2 linked regions of the Undibacterium sp. KW1 genome follow. Each later gene encodes a partner of the first gene's protein in a complex. Links are inferred from orthologs where the notes say so. Each region holds a gene or a part of one and is shown on either strand. Other genes may lie near its edges.

Region 1 (8,564 bases):
CCTTGCCTATCATGGAATCATAATTCGGCGGCACGAAATAACCTGCGTAGGCATGCGAATCCACCCGTATGCCAGGGCCACCTGGTGTATGCCAGGAGGTGATGCGACCTGGCGAAGGGATGAACTTGAACGGGTCTTCGGCATTGATACGGCATTCAATGGCATGACCCTTGAGTGCGATATCGGTTTGCTTGAAGCGCAGCTTTTCATTGAAGGCGATGCGGATTTGCTCTTGCACGATATCAACACCAGTAATCATTTCTGTCACTGGATGCTCAACCTGAACGCGGGTATTCATTTCGATGAAATAGAATTCGCCGTTTTCGTACAAGAATTCAAAAGTACCAGCGCCACGATAACCGATCTTGCGGCAGGCGGCAGCGCAGCGGTCACCGATTTTTTCTATGATCTTGCGCGGGATGCCAGGTGCAGGTGCCTCTTCGATAACTTTTTGATGACGGCGCTGCATGGAGCAATCTCGCTCACCGAGCCAGATGGCATTGCCGTGCTGGTCAGCCAGGATCTGGATTTCCACGTGACGTGGGTCTTCCAGAAACTTTTCCATATACACTTCTGGATTACCAAATGCTGCACCAGCCTCTGTCTTGGTCATGGTGACTGCATTGAGCAAAGCTGCTTCAGTATGCACCACACGCATGCCACGTCCACCACCGCCGCCAGCGGCCTTGATGATGACCGGGTAGCCGACCTTGCGGGCTGTTTGTACGATGACTTTAGGGTCGTCTGGCAATGCGCCTTCAGAGCCTGGTACACAAGGCACACCAGCCTTGATCATGGCATGCTTGGCAGATACTTTGTCACCCATCATGCGTATGGATTCTGCACGCGGGCCGATGAAAACAAAACCGGATTGCTCTACACGTTCAGCAAAGTCGGCGTTTTCAGACAAAAAACCATAACCAGGGTGGATAGCCTGGGCATCTGTCACTTCAGCGGCGCTGATAATGGCTGGCATGCTCAGGTAACTTAAATTCGACGGAGCCGGGCCTATGCAAACAGATTCGTCAGCCAGCTTCACATATTTTGCTTCGCGGTCAGCCTCAGAGTGCACGACCACGGTTTTGATACCCATCTCGCGGCAGGCGCGCTGTATGCGTAGCGCGATTTCACCACGATTGGCGATAAGAATTTTTTCAAACATGATTTAACTTTGCGGTGGCAATGGTTGCAATTGCGTGAGCAGGAAACACGGTCCGGTCATTTTGCCCTCAACACGGGCACAGGACTTGAGTTTGCACACGCGCGCCTGGATCAGCCAATCACGAACAGCGGCTGGCCGTATTCAACAGGCTGACCATTTTCAACCAGAATCTGTTTGATCGTGCCTGTGAAATCGCTTTCGATTTCATTCAGCAATTTCATTGCTTCAATAATGCAGAGGGTGTCGCCAGCATTGACGCTTTTGCCAATATCAGCAAAAGGCGCTGCGCCAGGAGCAGAAGAACGGTAGAAAGTACCAACCATAGGGGATTTGACGATATGACCATCCGGTACCACTGGTGCGGCGGCGACAGGAGCGGCGGCGGCTGGCGCGGCAGCTGGCATCATTTGCTGGTGCTGCGGCTGCTGCATCATGACTACCTGGTTTTGCGGCATCGCAGAAGATTTGACGATGCGGACCTTGCCTTCACCTTCAGTCACTTCGAGTTCAGCGATATCTGATTCTGCTACGAGGTCGATCAGGGTCTTGAGTTTTCTTAAATCCATGTGGAATCCCCTTGAAAAAAGTGGTTCTGAATTAATTGGGACGCACAATACTGAGCAGGAAAACAGCTCTGCAATTGCCGCCGAAGTTTGGATTATATACGAAATAAGCTGACATTATCAGCAAATTACGCGAAGATGCGAGAATTTAAATATTTTTCAGGGAAAAGTCAATCGCCAGGCGATAACCTTCAGTACCGAGGCCGCAGATGACGCCTTTGGCAATTGCAGACAAGTATGAATGATGTCTGAAGGATTCTCTTTGATGTACATTCGATATATGTACTTCTATAAACGGGATCGCCACACCTGCCAGCGCATCCCTCAGGGCAACGCTGGTATGCGTCAGGCCGCCCGGGTTGATGATAATAGCATCGACTTGCTCATTGCGGGCAGCATGGATGCGGTCAATTAATGCGCCTTCGTGATTACTTTGAAAAAATGACAACTCTGCGCCAGCTGTTTTTGCCTGTTCCTGCGCTGCAGCCTCTATCTCAGCCAGGGTAGTGGCCCCATAGGTGGCAGGCTCGCGCGTGCCGAGCAGATTCAGATTGGGGCCATTCAGCAGCAAGAGTTTGCGCGCCATAGTCACATTCAATTTGACGAAGATGGCCGCATTTTGCCGCTAATCGACGCAGATTGGCAAGGAAAAACGACGCGTCTTCTATTTTTCCAAAGAATATTTGGCAATATCGGTATGCAATTCATCCATCTTCAGGCGGCCAAGATAGGATTTCACGACCTTGCCTTCGGCATTAATCAACACGGTAAACGGCAAGCCGCCACCAGTATTACCTAATTGACGCGACAGCTCAGAACCTTCCATGCCCGCAGAAAACAAGGGATAGCTGATTTTATATTTTTTTGCAAAATCAGCAATATTTGTCGGGCTATCTATGCCCAAGCCCAAAATCTGTATGGACTTGCCCTTGTATCCATCTTGCATGGTTGATAACTCAGGCATTTCCTGCACGCAAGGTGCGCACCAGGTTGCCCAAAAATTCACGACCAGGAACTTACCCTGCCACTCCGCCATCGATTGCGGTTTACCTTCGCTATCCTTGAACTGCTGCGCCATCAATTGCGCGACCGACTTGTCGGCAGGTGGCTTGGGCGTGGTCTGGCGGTTGCCCGCGTAGATACCCAAACCCGCAAACAGCAAACCCAGCGCGACTGCCAGGCCAATAAACTTCTTATTCATAAATACCCACTCACATAAATCCAAAATCACGGCTCAAGGCAGGGATATTAGCCTAGCTGGGAGATTTATGCTGCATAAGTAAGTGATGCGGGATAGATGGCGAACCGTCATCAGGCTCCCTTCACCGAAACTCTATTATGCGTTTGACATTAAAAATGGATAAACCGGGCCTGCTGAGTCTATTTATCTCGACCACATATACGGGGAGAGTCGTTTGATGCGAAAGCAGGACACCATGCCTTGCAAAATGTCCCTGCCCGCCCCTGACTCAGACTGATACAGCTTGCCTACCCTTCCATATTCATCAAAAAGATAGACTCTGACCAGGTTACAGCATCAAGCTCCCGCACTGTTTTGCGTAGCTGGGCTTCCAGCCTGACACTGGCAGCAGGGTTTGCTGACACACTGAGCAATTGCGCAGTATCCGCACTTGTCCTGCCGCTCACCTGCAGCCCTGCCCTCTTCTCTTGCGATGGCAGCAGGCGTTCCAGCATTTCTGGTTCAGCCATGATGCTGAAGAAGAGTTTAATGACTTGCTGTGGGCTGAGCTGGTCTTTGCAGTCTTCCCAGATTGCCAGTTCCAGCCATTCAATGACAGCTTCACCCAGCAGTATCTTCCTGAGCCCGGCAAAACTGTCTGGCCACAATTGCTCATCGAAGTATCTGAGCAAGAGTGTCAGGCCCAGCGGTGTCAGCCCCTGGTAATGCATGTCACGGCGGATTACCCTGTCTGCCCCGACAACGCTGGCGTATTCAAAAAACGCTTGCATTGCCTCTGCATCAAGTACCAACCATTTTGCGACAGGCGATGGCAAATTACTGGCGTCCATGTAGCGCTCGCCCGATTCACCAGCCATGTCCAGAGCGGCCCGTTTCGACAATTTCCAGGTCGCCAGCCTGCTTCGCAGGTCCGGCGGCGCAGCAGCCACAGGTGCTGCCAGCATGGACAAGGAATAGGCCGCACCACCGGCGGCAGCGGGCGCAGCCATGACCGGCGCGGAGCAAACACCGCCCGCGATAGCTCCCAGCCCACCCCAGCCTGCTGGCAACATGTGAGCGACTTCTATCAAGGCTGGCATATCCAGTGGTTTCTCATCTTCGGCTCTTTCCTCGACGATCAGGAAGCTGGTTTCTGCTGAGATCAATTGATATTGCACCGCCAGCTCCTGCACGACAGATACCTGCTCAGTCATGCCTTGCATGCCGGACAAATAAGTCGCTGCAGCCACGCGTGACAAACTGCTTTCAGCCTGCAAGTCCGCTGTCAATGCAAGGCTGCCCAATTCGACTTCTTCTGCCTGCCCCGACAAGCGGCCAAACAGCTTCATCTGACCCTCAGGTTTTTCTGGCAAGAGATAAAACATATTCAGGGTTTCACCTTTGAAGACACTTGCAGGCAAAGCCGTGGACCACAGTGGCTGGCTGGCAAAGCCGGTGTCGATGCGGATATCCTGCCAGACTGGTGAACGCAACTTCATGAACATGCGCAGGATGGCGGGTGCCACGTCTTCGCCCGGCGCCACATATTCACAAGAGCCACCACTGGCCCTGGCCAGGCGTTCCAGATGCACTTCTGCCGGGCTGGAACCTATGCCAACAATAAACACCCTTTGCCCGGCAGCGCGGGCACTGCTGATCAGGCTATCGACGCTGTCGATTTCTCCATCGGTAATCATCAGCACATCGCTGCGCCCGCTGCTCTGAATGGCAAAGGTAGATTCCAGCGCCAATGCCATCTCGGTACCACCAAGGCTGGCATCAAGCTCATCTACCCAGCGCAGCGCTGCCGCCTTGATGGGTTTGGCAAACTTCCACATCGCCGGTGAGCGGTGCTGCACTTCACTGCCAAAGCGTGACAGGGAAATATGATCCCCGACACTGAGTTGTTCGACGATCTCTTTCAGGGCGGTGCGTGCTGCCTGTATGCTGTCACCATGCATGGAACCAGAACAATCAACCAGCAACTTGACGGCCACATCAGTCATGTCAGCAGCAGCAATTTGCGGGCAAAAACTGGCCAGCAAAGCGACATGCGCAGGCTGATGATAGTCCCGTCCCAGGACACTGAAAGCCTGCTGGCTGAACTGATCCAGGCACAGCACAAAATCGCGGTCGAGGTTACCCTTGCGTGACAGGCTGATTATCGTACCGCCGTCGCCAGGCATGACACTGATGGGATGGCTGGGCGAGGCAATGCGTGCGCCCGCCACTTCAGCCGCCAGGCGCAAGCTGATCTCAAACGGATATTCGACGCGTATATCATGCTTGGGAGTGGTCAGACACTCAAACAGATTTTGCTTTTTGCTCGCGACCGCCTCTGTCATTTCATAGCGTGGGGCAATCACTGTTGGTACACAAATGCGCAAGGCATTCATGCCATCCACCTCGGCAAAGCGCAGGCTTTGTGCGTAGTGCATGCTCAGCGTACACGCTTCACCGGGCGCCAGGTTGCCTATACTGAGGCTATAACTGCGATCACCATTTTCTTGCAGCATGAAAGCCGTATTGCCTTCAGAGATAGCTTCTTCATAATCGATCTCAGCTTTTTTCCTGGGTACGACAGCGCCGGATAGCTTCTTGCCATCCAGCTCGACTTCTATATCCAGCAAAACTGCATCCACAGGCAAAGGGAAGGTATATAACACCTCCACATGTTCTTTGTCCGATGGATTGATAAAACTTTGGGTAAGCTGCATGTCCAGCAGCATGCCTTGTATGACACCCGTCGCCCTGACCTTGGTCAGGGCCATTGCCTGTCCCAGGCTGGATTGTATTGTGGCTGTATTTTGGTTAAACATATTCATCCTCTCTGTGCTAGCCATTCGCATTGACGTGTGTTGTTATGCGTGCTGTCATGCGTCCTGGCTGTTTTTCATACGCTCTGCCAATTCGATAGCCTGCCTGACGAATTCCCTGAGCTGCTCCGGGGTCCAGCCTGCTTTGCCAGCATCGATCACCAGCTCCACCCCCTGCGCTACCGTTAAATGTGTACAGACAGAAATTGACCCGATTTGCTGCGGTTTTACTTCCAGCGGGGCTGGTGCGCCATGCAACAATTCACGTATGCGCTCCAGCGATACCCCCGCAGAACTCCACTTCTTGATCAGCAACAATTGTTCGAGATGCTGCGCTCCATAGCGCGCCGCCCGCGTCCCGCCTTCAGGCTTGCTGACCAGACCTATCTGCATGTAGTAACGCACAGTGCGTACTGACATCTCTGCCATCAAACAGAGTTCAGGGAGCAGATAGCTGCTGTCTTTTTTATCAGAATAAGTATTCATACAGTACTTTATAACAGTTAAACTGTTATTATTCAAGTTTACTTTTCAAGCTCCCCCTGAGCAAACCTCAAGATGGAGATGAAACAGTTTGAAAAAGACGAAAAAAAAGCGCTCATGTCATGAGCGCTTCTTCTTGCCTGCCTGAACCTGGAGCCTAATGTGCCCCGCCCGCATCCACAGGGGCGGCTGATTTCTTCGGTTTGGTCAGCCACACCAGACCTATCAGGCCGATGAACATATAAGCAGACATCCAGAAAATATCCGTCGCGGCCATGGTGCTGGCCTGTACGCTGATAGTGCGGTCGATGATGGCGTAGGCACCTTGTTCTGGTATGCCTTGCTGCATCAAGCCCTGCACGGTCTGTACAAAGTTGGGGAAACTGCTGCCGGTGTTCTCGGCGATCTGGGCATGGTGCAGGGTGCTGCGGCTGTCCCAGATGGTGGTCATGATGGAGGCTCCCATACCGCCGCACATGATGCGCACGAAGTTGGACAAACCCGAGGCTGCCGGGATTTTTTCCGGGGGCTGGCCTGACAGGATGATCGATGTCAGCGGGATGAAGAACATCGACATCGCTGCGCCCTGTATCAGTGTGGGTATCAGCAGGGTCGCAGTGTCCACGTCAGTATTGAAATGTGAGCGCAGGAAAAACACCAGGGCAAAGCCCAGGAAGGCAGTCGAGGCAACCTTCCTGGCATCCACCTTGGGCAAAATCTTGCCTATGATGGGTGACAGGATAATCGCGAAAATACCAACTGGTGCCATGACCTTGCCCGCCTCTGTTGCGGTATACGATAACTGGGTTTGCAACCACAGCGGCATGATGACCAGACTGCCGAAGAACAGGCCATAACCTATCGAAATCGCAATCACACCGGCACTGAAATTACGCCCCTTGAACAGCGACAGATCAACCACAGGGTGATCCTGCCCCAGCTCCCAGACAATGAAATACACCAGACCGATGACAGCAATCACAGTCAGCAGGATGATCTCTCCAGAATTGAACCAGTCCAGCTCTTTACCCTTGTCGAGCATGATTTGCAAGGCACCCACCCAAACCACCAGCAGGAACAAACCAACCTTGTCGATAGGCAGACTCTTGATGGCAGATTCGCGTTTGCGATAGATGGACCAGGTGGCCCAGGCAGTAAACAAACCTACCGGGATATTGATATAGAAAATCCAGGGCCAGGAATAATTATCCGATATCCACCCGCCGAGCAAGGGGCCCATAATGGGCGCGACCAGGGTCGTCATCCCCCATAGCGCCAGCGCCATCGAGCTTTTGGCGGGCGGGTAACTACCAAGCAACAAGGCCTGTGACAGCGGGATCATCGGGCCGGCAACTGCGCCCTGCAAGATACGCGCAGCAATCAAAATCTCGATATTCGGTGCCATACCGCACAGCCACGATGAAATGACGAACAGCAGGATAGATGACAGAAACAACCTGACCTGACCAAAGTGCGTCGTCAGCCAACCTGTCAGTGGCACGGAAATCGCATTCGCCACCGCAAACGAGGTAATGACCCAGGTACCTTGCTGTGGTGAGACACCGAGATTACCCGAAATGGCCGGTATCGATACGTTGGCAATCGAAGAATCCAGCACATTCATGAACACCGCCAGCGACAGGGCCAGCGTGCCCATTGCCAGTTGCCCACCTTTCAGTGGCGGATGCGGTGCCTGAGGACGTGGCGCGCTCATTACGCACCCTTGCCTGTGGTTTTCAATGCGGCAGCACTATGATTTTCTTTATGGTCGTCTTTGTGATCTTTAGCACCCGGCAAATTCGCCGCGATAATCTCGGCGATGCGCTGGTCAGCATCTTTACCGTTTTGTTCAAACACAGCAGTCTGATAAGCAGGTACGGTGCGGGCAGCCGCCGTTACTGGTGCGCCTTGCTGTTGCGAGATATTGACCTGCACCTGCATGGAAACACCAATGCGCAATGGATATGCTTCCAGCTCTTTAGGGTCAAGACTGATACGCACAGGCACACGCTGCACGACCTTGATCCAGTTACCACTGGCATTTTGTGCAGGCAGCAAAGCAAAGGCTGAGCCTGTACCTGCTGACATGCCAAGTACCTTGCCGTGGTAAGTCACATCTGTGCCATACAGGTCAGAATGCAATTCCACCTCCTGACCTATGCGCATGCGGGCGAGTTGCACTTCCTTGAAGTTAGCATCTACCCACAAGGTATTCAAAGGCACGATGGACAGCAAAGGTGAGCCGGGAGCAATACGCTGGCCCACTTGCACGGCACGTTTGGCGACAAAACCATTCATGGGTGCTGGCAGGCTGGTGCGGCTCAATGCCAGCAGGGTTTCACGTACACGGGCAGCGGCAC
Region 2 (8,638 bases), 1.9 Mb from region 1 along the record:
TTATCGAGCATGGAACCAAATACCGCGTAGGTATAGGCATGAAAACCCATATTGTCGAGATTTTGTGCCAGCGTAGCGGCGGCGTGCGGATTATGCGCTACATCCAGCACCACGGTAGGGCGACCTGGCATGACCTGGAAGCGACCCGGCAAATCCACCATCACCAGACCAGTACGCACTTCTTGCGCACCCACTGGCAGTTCGAGCTTCAGTGCTTCCAGCGCGGCCAGCACGGCAGACGCATTCAAGAGCTGGTTGGCACCGCGCAAACTGGGATAGCCAAGGGAATTACGGCGCTGGCTGCGGCCCGCAAAATTCCATTGCTGCTTATCACCGTTATAGTTGAAATCGCGGCCAAACAACCACAAGTCTGCACCTATGGCATTGGCATGGTCTATCAGGGACTGGGGTGGCAAAGGATCACCACAAATAGCTGCCTTGCCCGGACGGAAGATGCCGGCCTTTTCAAAGCCTATCTTTTCGCGGGTATCACCGAGGTAATCAATATGGTCGATATCAATGCTGGTAACAATGGAGACATCGGCATCAATGACATTCACCGCATCCAGGCGACCTCCGAGACCAACTTCGAGAATCACCACGTCAAGCTTGGCATCAGCCAGCAATTTGCAAATTGCCAACGTAGTAAATTCAAAGTAGGTCAGCGAAATATCGCCACGAGCCTCTTCAACCGCATTGAAAGTAGAGATAAAGACATCGTCCTTGACCATCTCGCCATTGATGCGGGCACGCTCATTGAAGTCAAGAAAATGTGGCTTGCTGTACAAGCCGACACGGTAACCGGCCTGCATCAACACTGCTTCCAGCATGGCGCAGGTAGAGCCTTTGCCATTGGTGCCAGCGACCATGATGACAGGGCAATCATAGTGGATCGCCAGCTTGTTCTTGACCGCAGCAACGCGGTCCAGGCCCATGTCGATTTCTTTAGAATGGCGGGTTTCAAGTACGGCCAGCCAGTCAGCCAGGGTGGCAGGTAAATTTGTCATAAGATAAAAAAAGCCCGAACAAAATGCTTCGGGCTTATTAGGTATACACTATAAATCAGGAGGATACTGCTTCAGCGGGCTGGTTTTGCAACAGCGCCAGCAAACGCGCGATTTCTTCACGCATCTTGCGACGGTCAACGATCATGTCGATCGCGCCTTTTTGCAGCAGGAATTCAGAGCGCTGGAAGCCTTCCGGCAATTTCTCACGCACGGTATTTTCAATCACGCGTGGGCCAGCAAAGCCGATCAAGGCTTTAGGCTCGGCAATCACTACATCGCCAAGGAAGGCGAAAGAAGCGGATACACCGCCCATGGTAGGATCAGTCAGTACAGAAATGAAAGGCAGTTTCTTTTCAGACAACTTGGTAAGCATGGACGTGGTTTTTGCCATCTGCATGAGGGACAACAAACCCTCTTGCATACGTGCACCACCGGTAGCGGTAAAGCAAATGAAAGGTACTTTTTGCTCCAGTGCCGCTTGCGCACCACGCACGAACCGCTCACCAACGACAGAACCCATGGAACCACCCATGAATTCAAACTCGAAACAAGCAGCAACTACAGGCACAGCCATGATGGAGCCACCCATGACTACCAGGGCATCAGTCTCACCGGTAGTTTCCAGCGCATCTTTGAGGCGATCAGGGTATTTTTTGCTGTCTTTGAATTTCAGTGTATCGATAGGCAAGACTTCCTGGCCGATTTCATAACGACCACCGGCATCAAGCAAGGCATCCAGACGTTCACGTGCGCCTATACGCAAATGATGGCTGCATTTTGGGCAAACATGGATATTGGCTTCCAGATCAGAACGATACAGCACCGCTTCGCAAGAGGGGCACTTGACCCACAAACCTTCAGGAATCGACTTACGATTTGCAGATTCCGAGCGTTGTATACGCGGCGGCAACAGTTTTTCTAACCAACTCATGTTTTCTCCTTATGGCCGCCAGGCTGTCTTTTTAACAACCCGGCATCAGGTTCATTCTGGTAAAAGAACCAGTCAGGCGCGTATTTTACTCGTCCAAAGCCTGTCTGACACCAGAAATAAAGCTTTTCACTGCAGCAACTGCGGCAATTACGTCTCCACGCGGGGTATTTTCCAGTTCCTGGATGATGCGCGAGCCTATCACCACCGCATCCGACACTGTGGAAATGGCTCTCGCCGTCGCCCCGTCACGTATGCCAAAGCCCACACCTACCGGTACTTTGACATGCTTTTTGATGCGCGGGATCATGGCGGCAACCGCATCCAGATCCAATGCACCAGAACCGGTAACACCCTTCAGCGACACATAATACACATAACCACTGGCAATTTTACCAACTTGCTCTATGCGCTCGTCAGTCGATGTCGGTGCCAGCAGGAATATTGTGTCCATCCCCTGTTGCTGCATTTTACTTGCAAATTCTTCACATTCTTCCGGCGGGTAATCCACTACCAGCACACCATCCACTCCAACTTCAGCAGCCTTGGCAATGAATGCATCCTGCCCCATGCGCTCTATGGGATTGGCATAACCCATGAGCACAACTGGTGTCTTTTGATTACTTTGCCGGAATTCGCGGACGAATTGTAATACATCCCGCAAGCCAACTCCAAATTGCAGCGCTCTTTCAGAGGCGCGCTGAATGACAGGGCCATCCGCCATGGGATCAGAAAACGGCACGCCCAGCTCGATAATATCGGCCCCGCCCTCGACCAGAGCATGCATTAAAGGTACAGTTAAATCAGGTGCGGGGTCACCCGCAGTGATGAAAGGGATTAAACCTCTTTTATTGTTAGCCGCCAAAGCAGCCATGGTATTTTGAATTCTTGACATCTTGTTGGTCCTTATTTGATGCGCTATGCGCTGTCCAGGACATCACTCCTGCGGTGGCATCAATCTCAATTCTTAATAGGGAAGGCATGCAGGCCACATCTCTATATGTATGCGCCCGCATGTTTACTCAAAGGCAAATCAGAATTTCAGCCCTGCCCGTTCAGCCACGGTATGCATATCCTTGTCACCACGGCCAGACAGGTTTGCCAGGACGATCTTATCCTTGGGTAAAGTCGCAGCGAGCTTGGCGGCATAGGCAAGAGCGTGACTGGATTCCAGCGCAGGAATAATGCCTTCAATGCGACAGCAATCATGAAAAGCCTCGAGCGCCTCATCATCTGTGATGGTCACATACTGCGCGCGACCACTTTCCTTCAACCAAGCATGTTCAGGACCCACACCCGGATAATCCAGGCCAGCTGAGACAGAATGGGTTTCTATGACCTGGCCATTCTCATCCTGCAACAAATAAGTACGGTTACCATGCAGCACACCGGGTGAGCCTGCCGTCAGCGAGGCAGAATGCTTGCCACTTTCCAGCCCCTCACCCGCTGCTTCGACACCGATGAGCCTGACTTGCTGATGATCGATATAAGGATAAAAAATACCCATGGCATTCGAGCCACCGCCTACGCAAGCCACCACATAGTCTGGCTGACGTCCGGTTTGCTCAGGCATCTGCCATAAGCACTCTTCACCGATAACGGACTGGAAGTCCCTGACCATCATGGGATAAGGATGTGGCCCTGCCACCGTGCCTATGATGTAAAAAGTATTATCGACATTCGCGACCCAGTCACGCATGGCTTCGTTCAGCGCATCTTTCAGGGTCTTGGAACCGGACTCTACCGGTACCACGGTCGCACCAAGCAACTTCATGCGATACACGTTTTGCGCCTGGCGCTTGACGTCTTCCGACCCCATATAGACCACGCATTCGAGTCCAAATCGGGCACAGATAGTGGCAGTAGCCACGCCATGCTGACCCGCACCGGTCTCAGCAATAACCCGTGGCTTACCCATGCGCTTGGCCAGTAGAGCCTGGCCGATCACATTATTAATCTTGTGGGCACCCGTATGATTCAGATCTTCACGCTTGAAATAGATTTGCGCCCCACCCATCAAATCTGACCAGCGTTTGGCGTGATACACAGGCGATGGGCGACCGACAAAGTACTTTAATTCATTGCGAAACTCCGCCAAAAATTCAGGATCATTTTGGTACTTGGCATACGCTTCTTTAAGTTCCGTCAATGCATGAGTCAGGGTTTCAGATACAAAAGTGCCACCAAACTGACCAAAATGACCACGTGAATCCGGTAAATGATATTGGGCTGACTGATAAATTGCCTGACCGGCGATAGACTGGCGCTCGAACTGAGCATCCAAAGACTGGAGTTCTTTCATTTTCTTTCCTTCAAACTGGCTTGAAAGCGATGCATTGGGGAGCTACCCCACGCCACATCACTATTCCTGATTATCTGCCAGACGCACCGCTTCGATAAACGCGCGCACGCTGGCCTCATCCTTTATACCCTTTGCTGCTTCCACACCACTGCTGATGTCGACCGCAAACGGGCGAACCTGACTAACTGCGCCAGTCGCGTTCTGTACGCTCAAGCCACCACTTAAAACGACCCGAGGCGCGAGCTCTTTTGGAATGAGAGACCAATCAAAAACCTTTCCACTACCGCCATACCCATCAACATGGGTATCTAGCAATAAACCACTGAATAAAGGACTAGCCTTACGATAAGACTGCTCACATTCTAGCAAATCCTCAGGCCTTGTGTCAGCTTTGACGCGATATGCACGAATAAAAGGACGATTCACACAAGCGGCCAGGCTGGCGCATTGTTCAGGTGTTTCATCGCCGTGGAATTGCAGCAATTGCACGGGAGCCTTATTAATGACCTCTTGCAAGCCTGCCTCGTCAATATTGACGAACAGGCCCACCGACATGACAAAGGGAGGAATTTCGCGCAGCAAAGCCCCGGCAGTGTCAGGTGTGACATAACGAGGGCTGGGTGGATAAAAGACGAAGCCCAAGGCATCAGCCCCAGATTCGACAACAAAGCAAACATCTTTTGCTCGGGTCAAGCCGCAAATTTTTATTCTGGTTCTGTGAAGCATGGCACTTCCTAATGTAAAAACTTTTCCAATTCAAACTAATACAAGTTTTTGTCGCGCTCCGTAATCGCCAGCATCAAACAGTGGCAGCTTACTTCGCTTCCGTATTATTCTTAAAAAATTGAGGCAGCATTAATTTTTGTCTGTACACAAATCCAATAAGAACAAACCCTATCAATGCCACCATAAAATATGTCAAACCTAAGCAGGCGTTGATAGCAGAACCAGCCAGCCAAGCATATAAAATATACCAAGCAGCGTTACTGCCCTGACGGGAACGATATGCTAGCCAAGCCGGAGGAAATAAAACTGCCAATACAATCAGGAAATTTAGAGCATTTATATCGTCGAACATGGTCAGACTTCTTTAGGTTGAAGGGCTAAAAATCATCACTAAGCATTAACTGAAAACCAACACCAAATACGATACTACGGTAGCGACAAACAGTATGAGCACATGACTCGTCTTATTTTTTGGGTTAATTACAACCGCATAAGTAGTAAATCCAAACGCCACACAGAATATCTTCAGGATTTGCGCTGCAACTGCAGACAAATGAGTTTCAGCACGAGGCTCAGCCAAGATGCTAATTACAAAACCAATAATTCCCAAACAGATAATTAGTTTTCTTTCCAAACTTAATCGCTGTTTGACCTGCATATTTTCCATAAGTCTCCTTTAGTGCCATCAACAAGCCAAGCGCAAGCGATTGACACTACAAAGTAGCACGTTACCCAACAATTATCACAATATCAGGATATTCTGGAAAGCGCTCACTTATAAAAAAACTGGGGAATGAAAATTGACACATGTAACCTTCCAGCGCTCGAGCATATATAGAGGCAAATACTTGATTGAAGCATGCGATAATCAATTACCATTTCATTCATAGACGCCATGAATTCACCTGCAACAAAACCACTCATTACCCGGCTATTCGGATTGGACATCTGCAATATGCGTTTTGCAGAGGCCAACCAGCATTTGCTGGAAGTTGCCAGCAGCCGTGACCATGCCAGCCGCGTGGTGGTGACGCCAAATGTGGATCACATGACCAAGCTCGAATATGAGCCTGAATTCAAGAACCTCTATGCCACTTCAGATTATATTTTTGCCGATGGCATGCCGATAATCTGGGCCAGCAAGATGTGCGCCCTGCCCTTGCCAGAACGTGTGACTGGTGCAGATTTGTTTGTATCGCTATGCCGTGGCTGCATAGAAAAAGAATTGTCGATTTTTGTTTTGGGTGGCATGCCAGGGCAAGAAAGCCTGTTACTGGAATCATTCGCCAAGACTTACCCTGGATTGAAAGTCGATATTTTTTGCCCGTCCATGCAGTTCACTGCAGATGGTGCAGAAAGTGATATGGCTATACAGCGCATACAGGCTGCGAAACCGAATATCCTTTTCATTTGCCTGGGCATGCCCAAACAGGAAAGACTGGCATTTCGCTACCGCGCGCAATTCATCACTGACAACGTGCCATTAATATTGTGTGTAGGTGCAGCCATGGAATTTGCATTGGGCCAGAAAAAACGTGCACCGCTGTGGATGCAAAAGACAGGCATGGAGTGGTTCTGGCGCCTGGCTAGCGAACCGCGCCGTTTGTGGCAACGTTATACGACGCAGGCCTGGCGCTTTGTCGGGCTCTTGCTGCGTGAGAGAAAGATACAAAAGCAAATGCGCTGAATCCAAAAAAATTCCAGCAAGCTGCACTCTAAGCTTAGGTAAAACAATAAAAAAACCGCACAGATAACAATCTGTGCGGTTTTTTCTTGGGAGCTTATCTACTGCTTATCCTTACAAACTTATGCCACTTTTTTTGCATCGAAGAATTGTTCATCTTCAGTAGAACCATGCAAAGCTGTTGTAGAAGACTTACCTTGCTGGATAGTTTGTGTCACTGCATCAAAGTAACCAGTACCAACTTCACGTTGATGCTTAACAGCTGTAAAGCCTTTTTCTGCCGCTGCGAATTCTGCTTCCTGCAATTCAACGAAGGCAGACATCTGGCGACGTGCGTAGCCATGTGCCAGGTTGAACATGCCGTAGTTCAATGCATGGAAGCCTGCCAATGTGATGAACTGGAATTTGTAGCCCATTGCGCCCAGTTCTTTCTGGAATTTGGCGATCGTTGCATCGTCCAGGTTTTTCTTCCAGTTGAAAGAGGGAGAGCAGTTATAGGACAGCAATTTACCTGGGAACTTGGCATGGATAGCGTCAGCAAATGCCTTGGCGAATTCCAGATCAGGTTTACCAGTTTCACACCAGATCAAGTCTGCATATTCTGCATAAGCCAAGCCACGGGAAATCGCTTGTTCCAGACCTGGTTTGGTTTTGTAGAAGCCTTCAACTGTGCGCTCACCTGTGCAGAAAGGCTGGTCGTTAGGATCAACGTCAGATGTCAGCAAATCAGCAGCTTCAGCATCGGTACGAGCCAAAATCACGGTGGATGTGCCCATGATGTCAGCAGCCAGACGTGCTGCGTTCAGTTTTTCAATCGCTTCACGGGTAGGAACCAGAACCTTGCCGCCCATGTGGCCGCATTTTTTAACAGAAGCCAGTTGATCTTCAAAGTGAACACCAGATGCGCCTGCTTCGATCATGGCTTTCATGAGTTCAAAGGCATTCAATACGCCACCGAAGCCGGCTTCGGCATCGGCCACGATAGGGGCGAAGAAGTCGATGTCGTCTTTGCCTTCAGACCATTGAATCTGGTCAGCGCGTGTCAGTGTGTTGTTGATGCGTTTAACAACCAGTGGTACAGAATTGGCTGGGTACAGGGATTGATCAGGATACATTTCACCGGCAACGTTGGCGTCACCCGCAACTTGCCAGCCAGACAGGTAGATGGCTTTCAAGCCAGCTTTAACCTGTTGCATGGCCTGGTTACCAGTCAGCGCGCCCAGGGCATTGATGAAAGGCTCGTTATTGACCAGATCCCACAATTTGATCGCGCCGTTTTTGGCGATAGTGTGCTCAACCTTCATGGAGCCACGCAGGCGAACTACGTCTTCTGCCGTGTAATTACGCTTGATACCGTTCCAGCGTGGATTGGTATCCCAGTCTTTTTGCAATTCTGCTACTTGTTGTGCGCGAGTTGTCATATTTCTCTCCTGTGGGCAAATCAAATGAAAAGGTGCATCCGTTGAGAGAAATAATAGAGTATTTTTTGCGGAGCAACAAGGTCTTATATAAGACATATGACAAATATTTAATCGTTTAAAATCAAATACTTAAAATTCATTTTTTGCGATATGAAATTATATTTCTTAGAATGAGAAAAATAATTTGTGCAGCGAGTCAGTATTTTTCACAATATGAAAAATTGATTTCACATCATAAAATTTGGCAATTCAGTTTTTTACACAAAGAAAATTAAGTTTCAAATTCCCAGAGGAAACTGGAAGTTTTTTGCGCAGAACTTATATGGATACATATATGGGTCCATATTGCTGTCATTGTTGACATCACCACCCACGACAGCCGCAGGCTTATTCGAGCACAATCTCATACCAGGGCGACGGAAAGTCAAAGTCAAGCTCAAAACCATCTGGCTTTTTCCTGATGGCAGAACTGGCCAGTGCTTTCATGCGTACACCATTTCCATCCAGCGGATACACCGTCATCTTTTTGCTTTTGCTGGCATGAAATAACTTGACCGGGATACGCTCCAG

The links.
Region 2: the proteins of accB (region 1) and accD are in contact, whole or in part, in a solved structure (PDB 8UXZ), measured with the Escherichia coli proteins. The link is inferred for Undibacterium sp. KW1 from one-to-one orthologs.

What each region holds. Positions count from the first base shown.
Region 1 is NZ_AP018439.1:5,054,105-5,062,668, forward strand. What follows is about bases 1-2,760. They hold accB (acetyl-CoA carboxylase biotin carboxyl carrier protein), read right to left. Parts: upstream 1,729-2,760; coding sequence 1,273-1,728; downstream 1-1,272. Other genes in these bases: accC (acetyl-CoA carboxylase biotin carboxylase subunit), read right to left, coding at 1-1,162; aroQ (type II 3-dehydroquinate dehydratase), read right to left, coding at 1,874-2,311; UNDKW_RS22740 (TlpA disulfide reductase family protein), read right to left, coding at 2,390-2,760. Also shown: more of UNDKW_RS22740, read right to left, coding at 2,761-2,926; UNDKW_RS22745 (VIT and VWA domain-containing protein), read right to left, coding at 3,214-5,724; UNDKW_RS22750 (MerR family transcriptional regulator), read right to left, coding at 5,779-6,207; UNDKW_RS22755 (DHA2 family efflux MFS transporter permease subunit), read right to left, coding at 6,362-7,918; UNDKW_RS22760 (HlyD family efflux transporter periplasmic adaptor subunit), read right to left, coding at 7,918-8,564. UniProt on the Escherichia coli protein: This protein is a component of the acetyl coenzyme A carboxylase complex; first, biotin carboxylase catalyzes the carboxylation of the carrier protein and then the transcarboxylase transfers the carboxyl group to form malonyl-CoA.
Region 2 is NZ_AP018439.1:3,179,696-3,188,333, forward strand. Bases 1-2,834 are described here. They hold accD (acetyl-CoA carboxylase, carboxyltransferase subunit beta), read right to left. Parts: upstream 1,939-2,834; coding sequence 1,063-1,938; downstream 1-1,062. Other genes in these bases: folC (bifunctional tetrahydrofolate synthase/dihydrofolate synthase), read right to left, coding at 1-1,007; trpA (tryptophan synthase subunit alpha), read right to left, coding at 2,024-2,830. Also shown: trpB (tryptophan synthase subunit beta), read right to left, coding at 2,969-4,237; UNDKW_RS14295 (phosphoribosylanthranilate isomerase), read right to left, coding at 4,298-4,963; UNDKW_RS14300 (hypothetical protein), read right to left, coding at 5,052-5,315; UNDKW_RS14305 (hypothetical protein), read right to left, coding at 5,361-5,630; UNDKW_RS14310 (WecB/TagA/CpsF family glycosyltransferase), read left to right, coding at 5,859-6,650; aceA (isocitrate lyase), read right to left, coding at 6,770-8,068; UNDKW_RS14320 (cellulase family glycosylhydrolase), read right to left, coding at 8,456-8,638.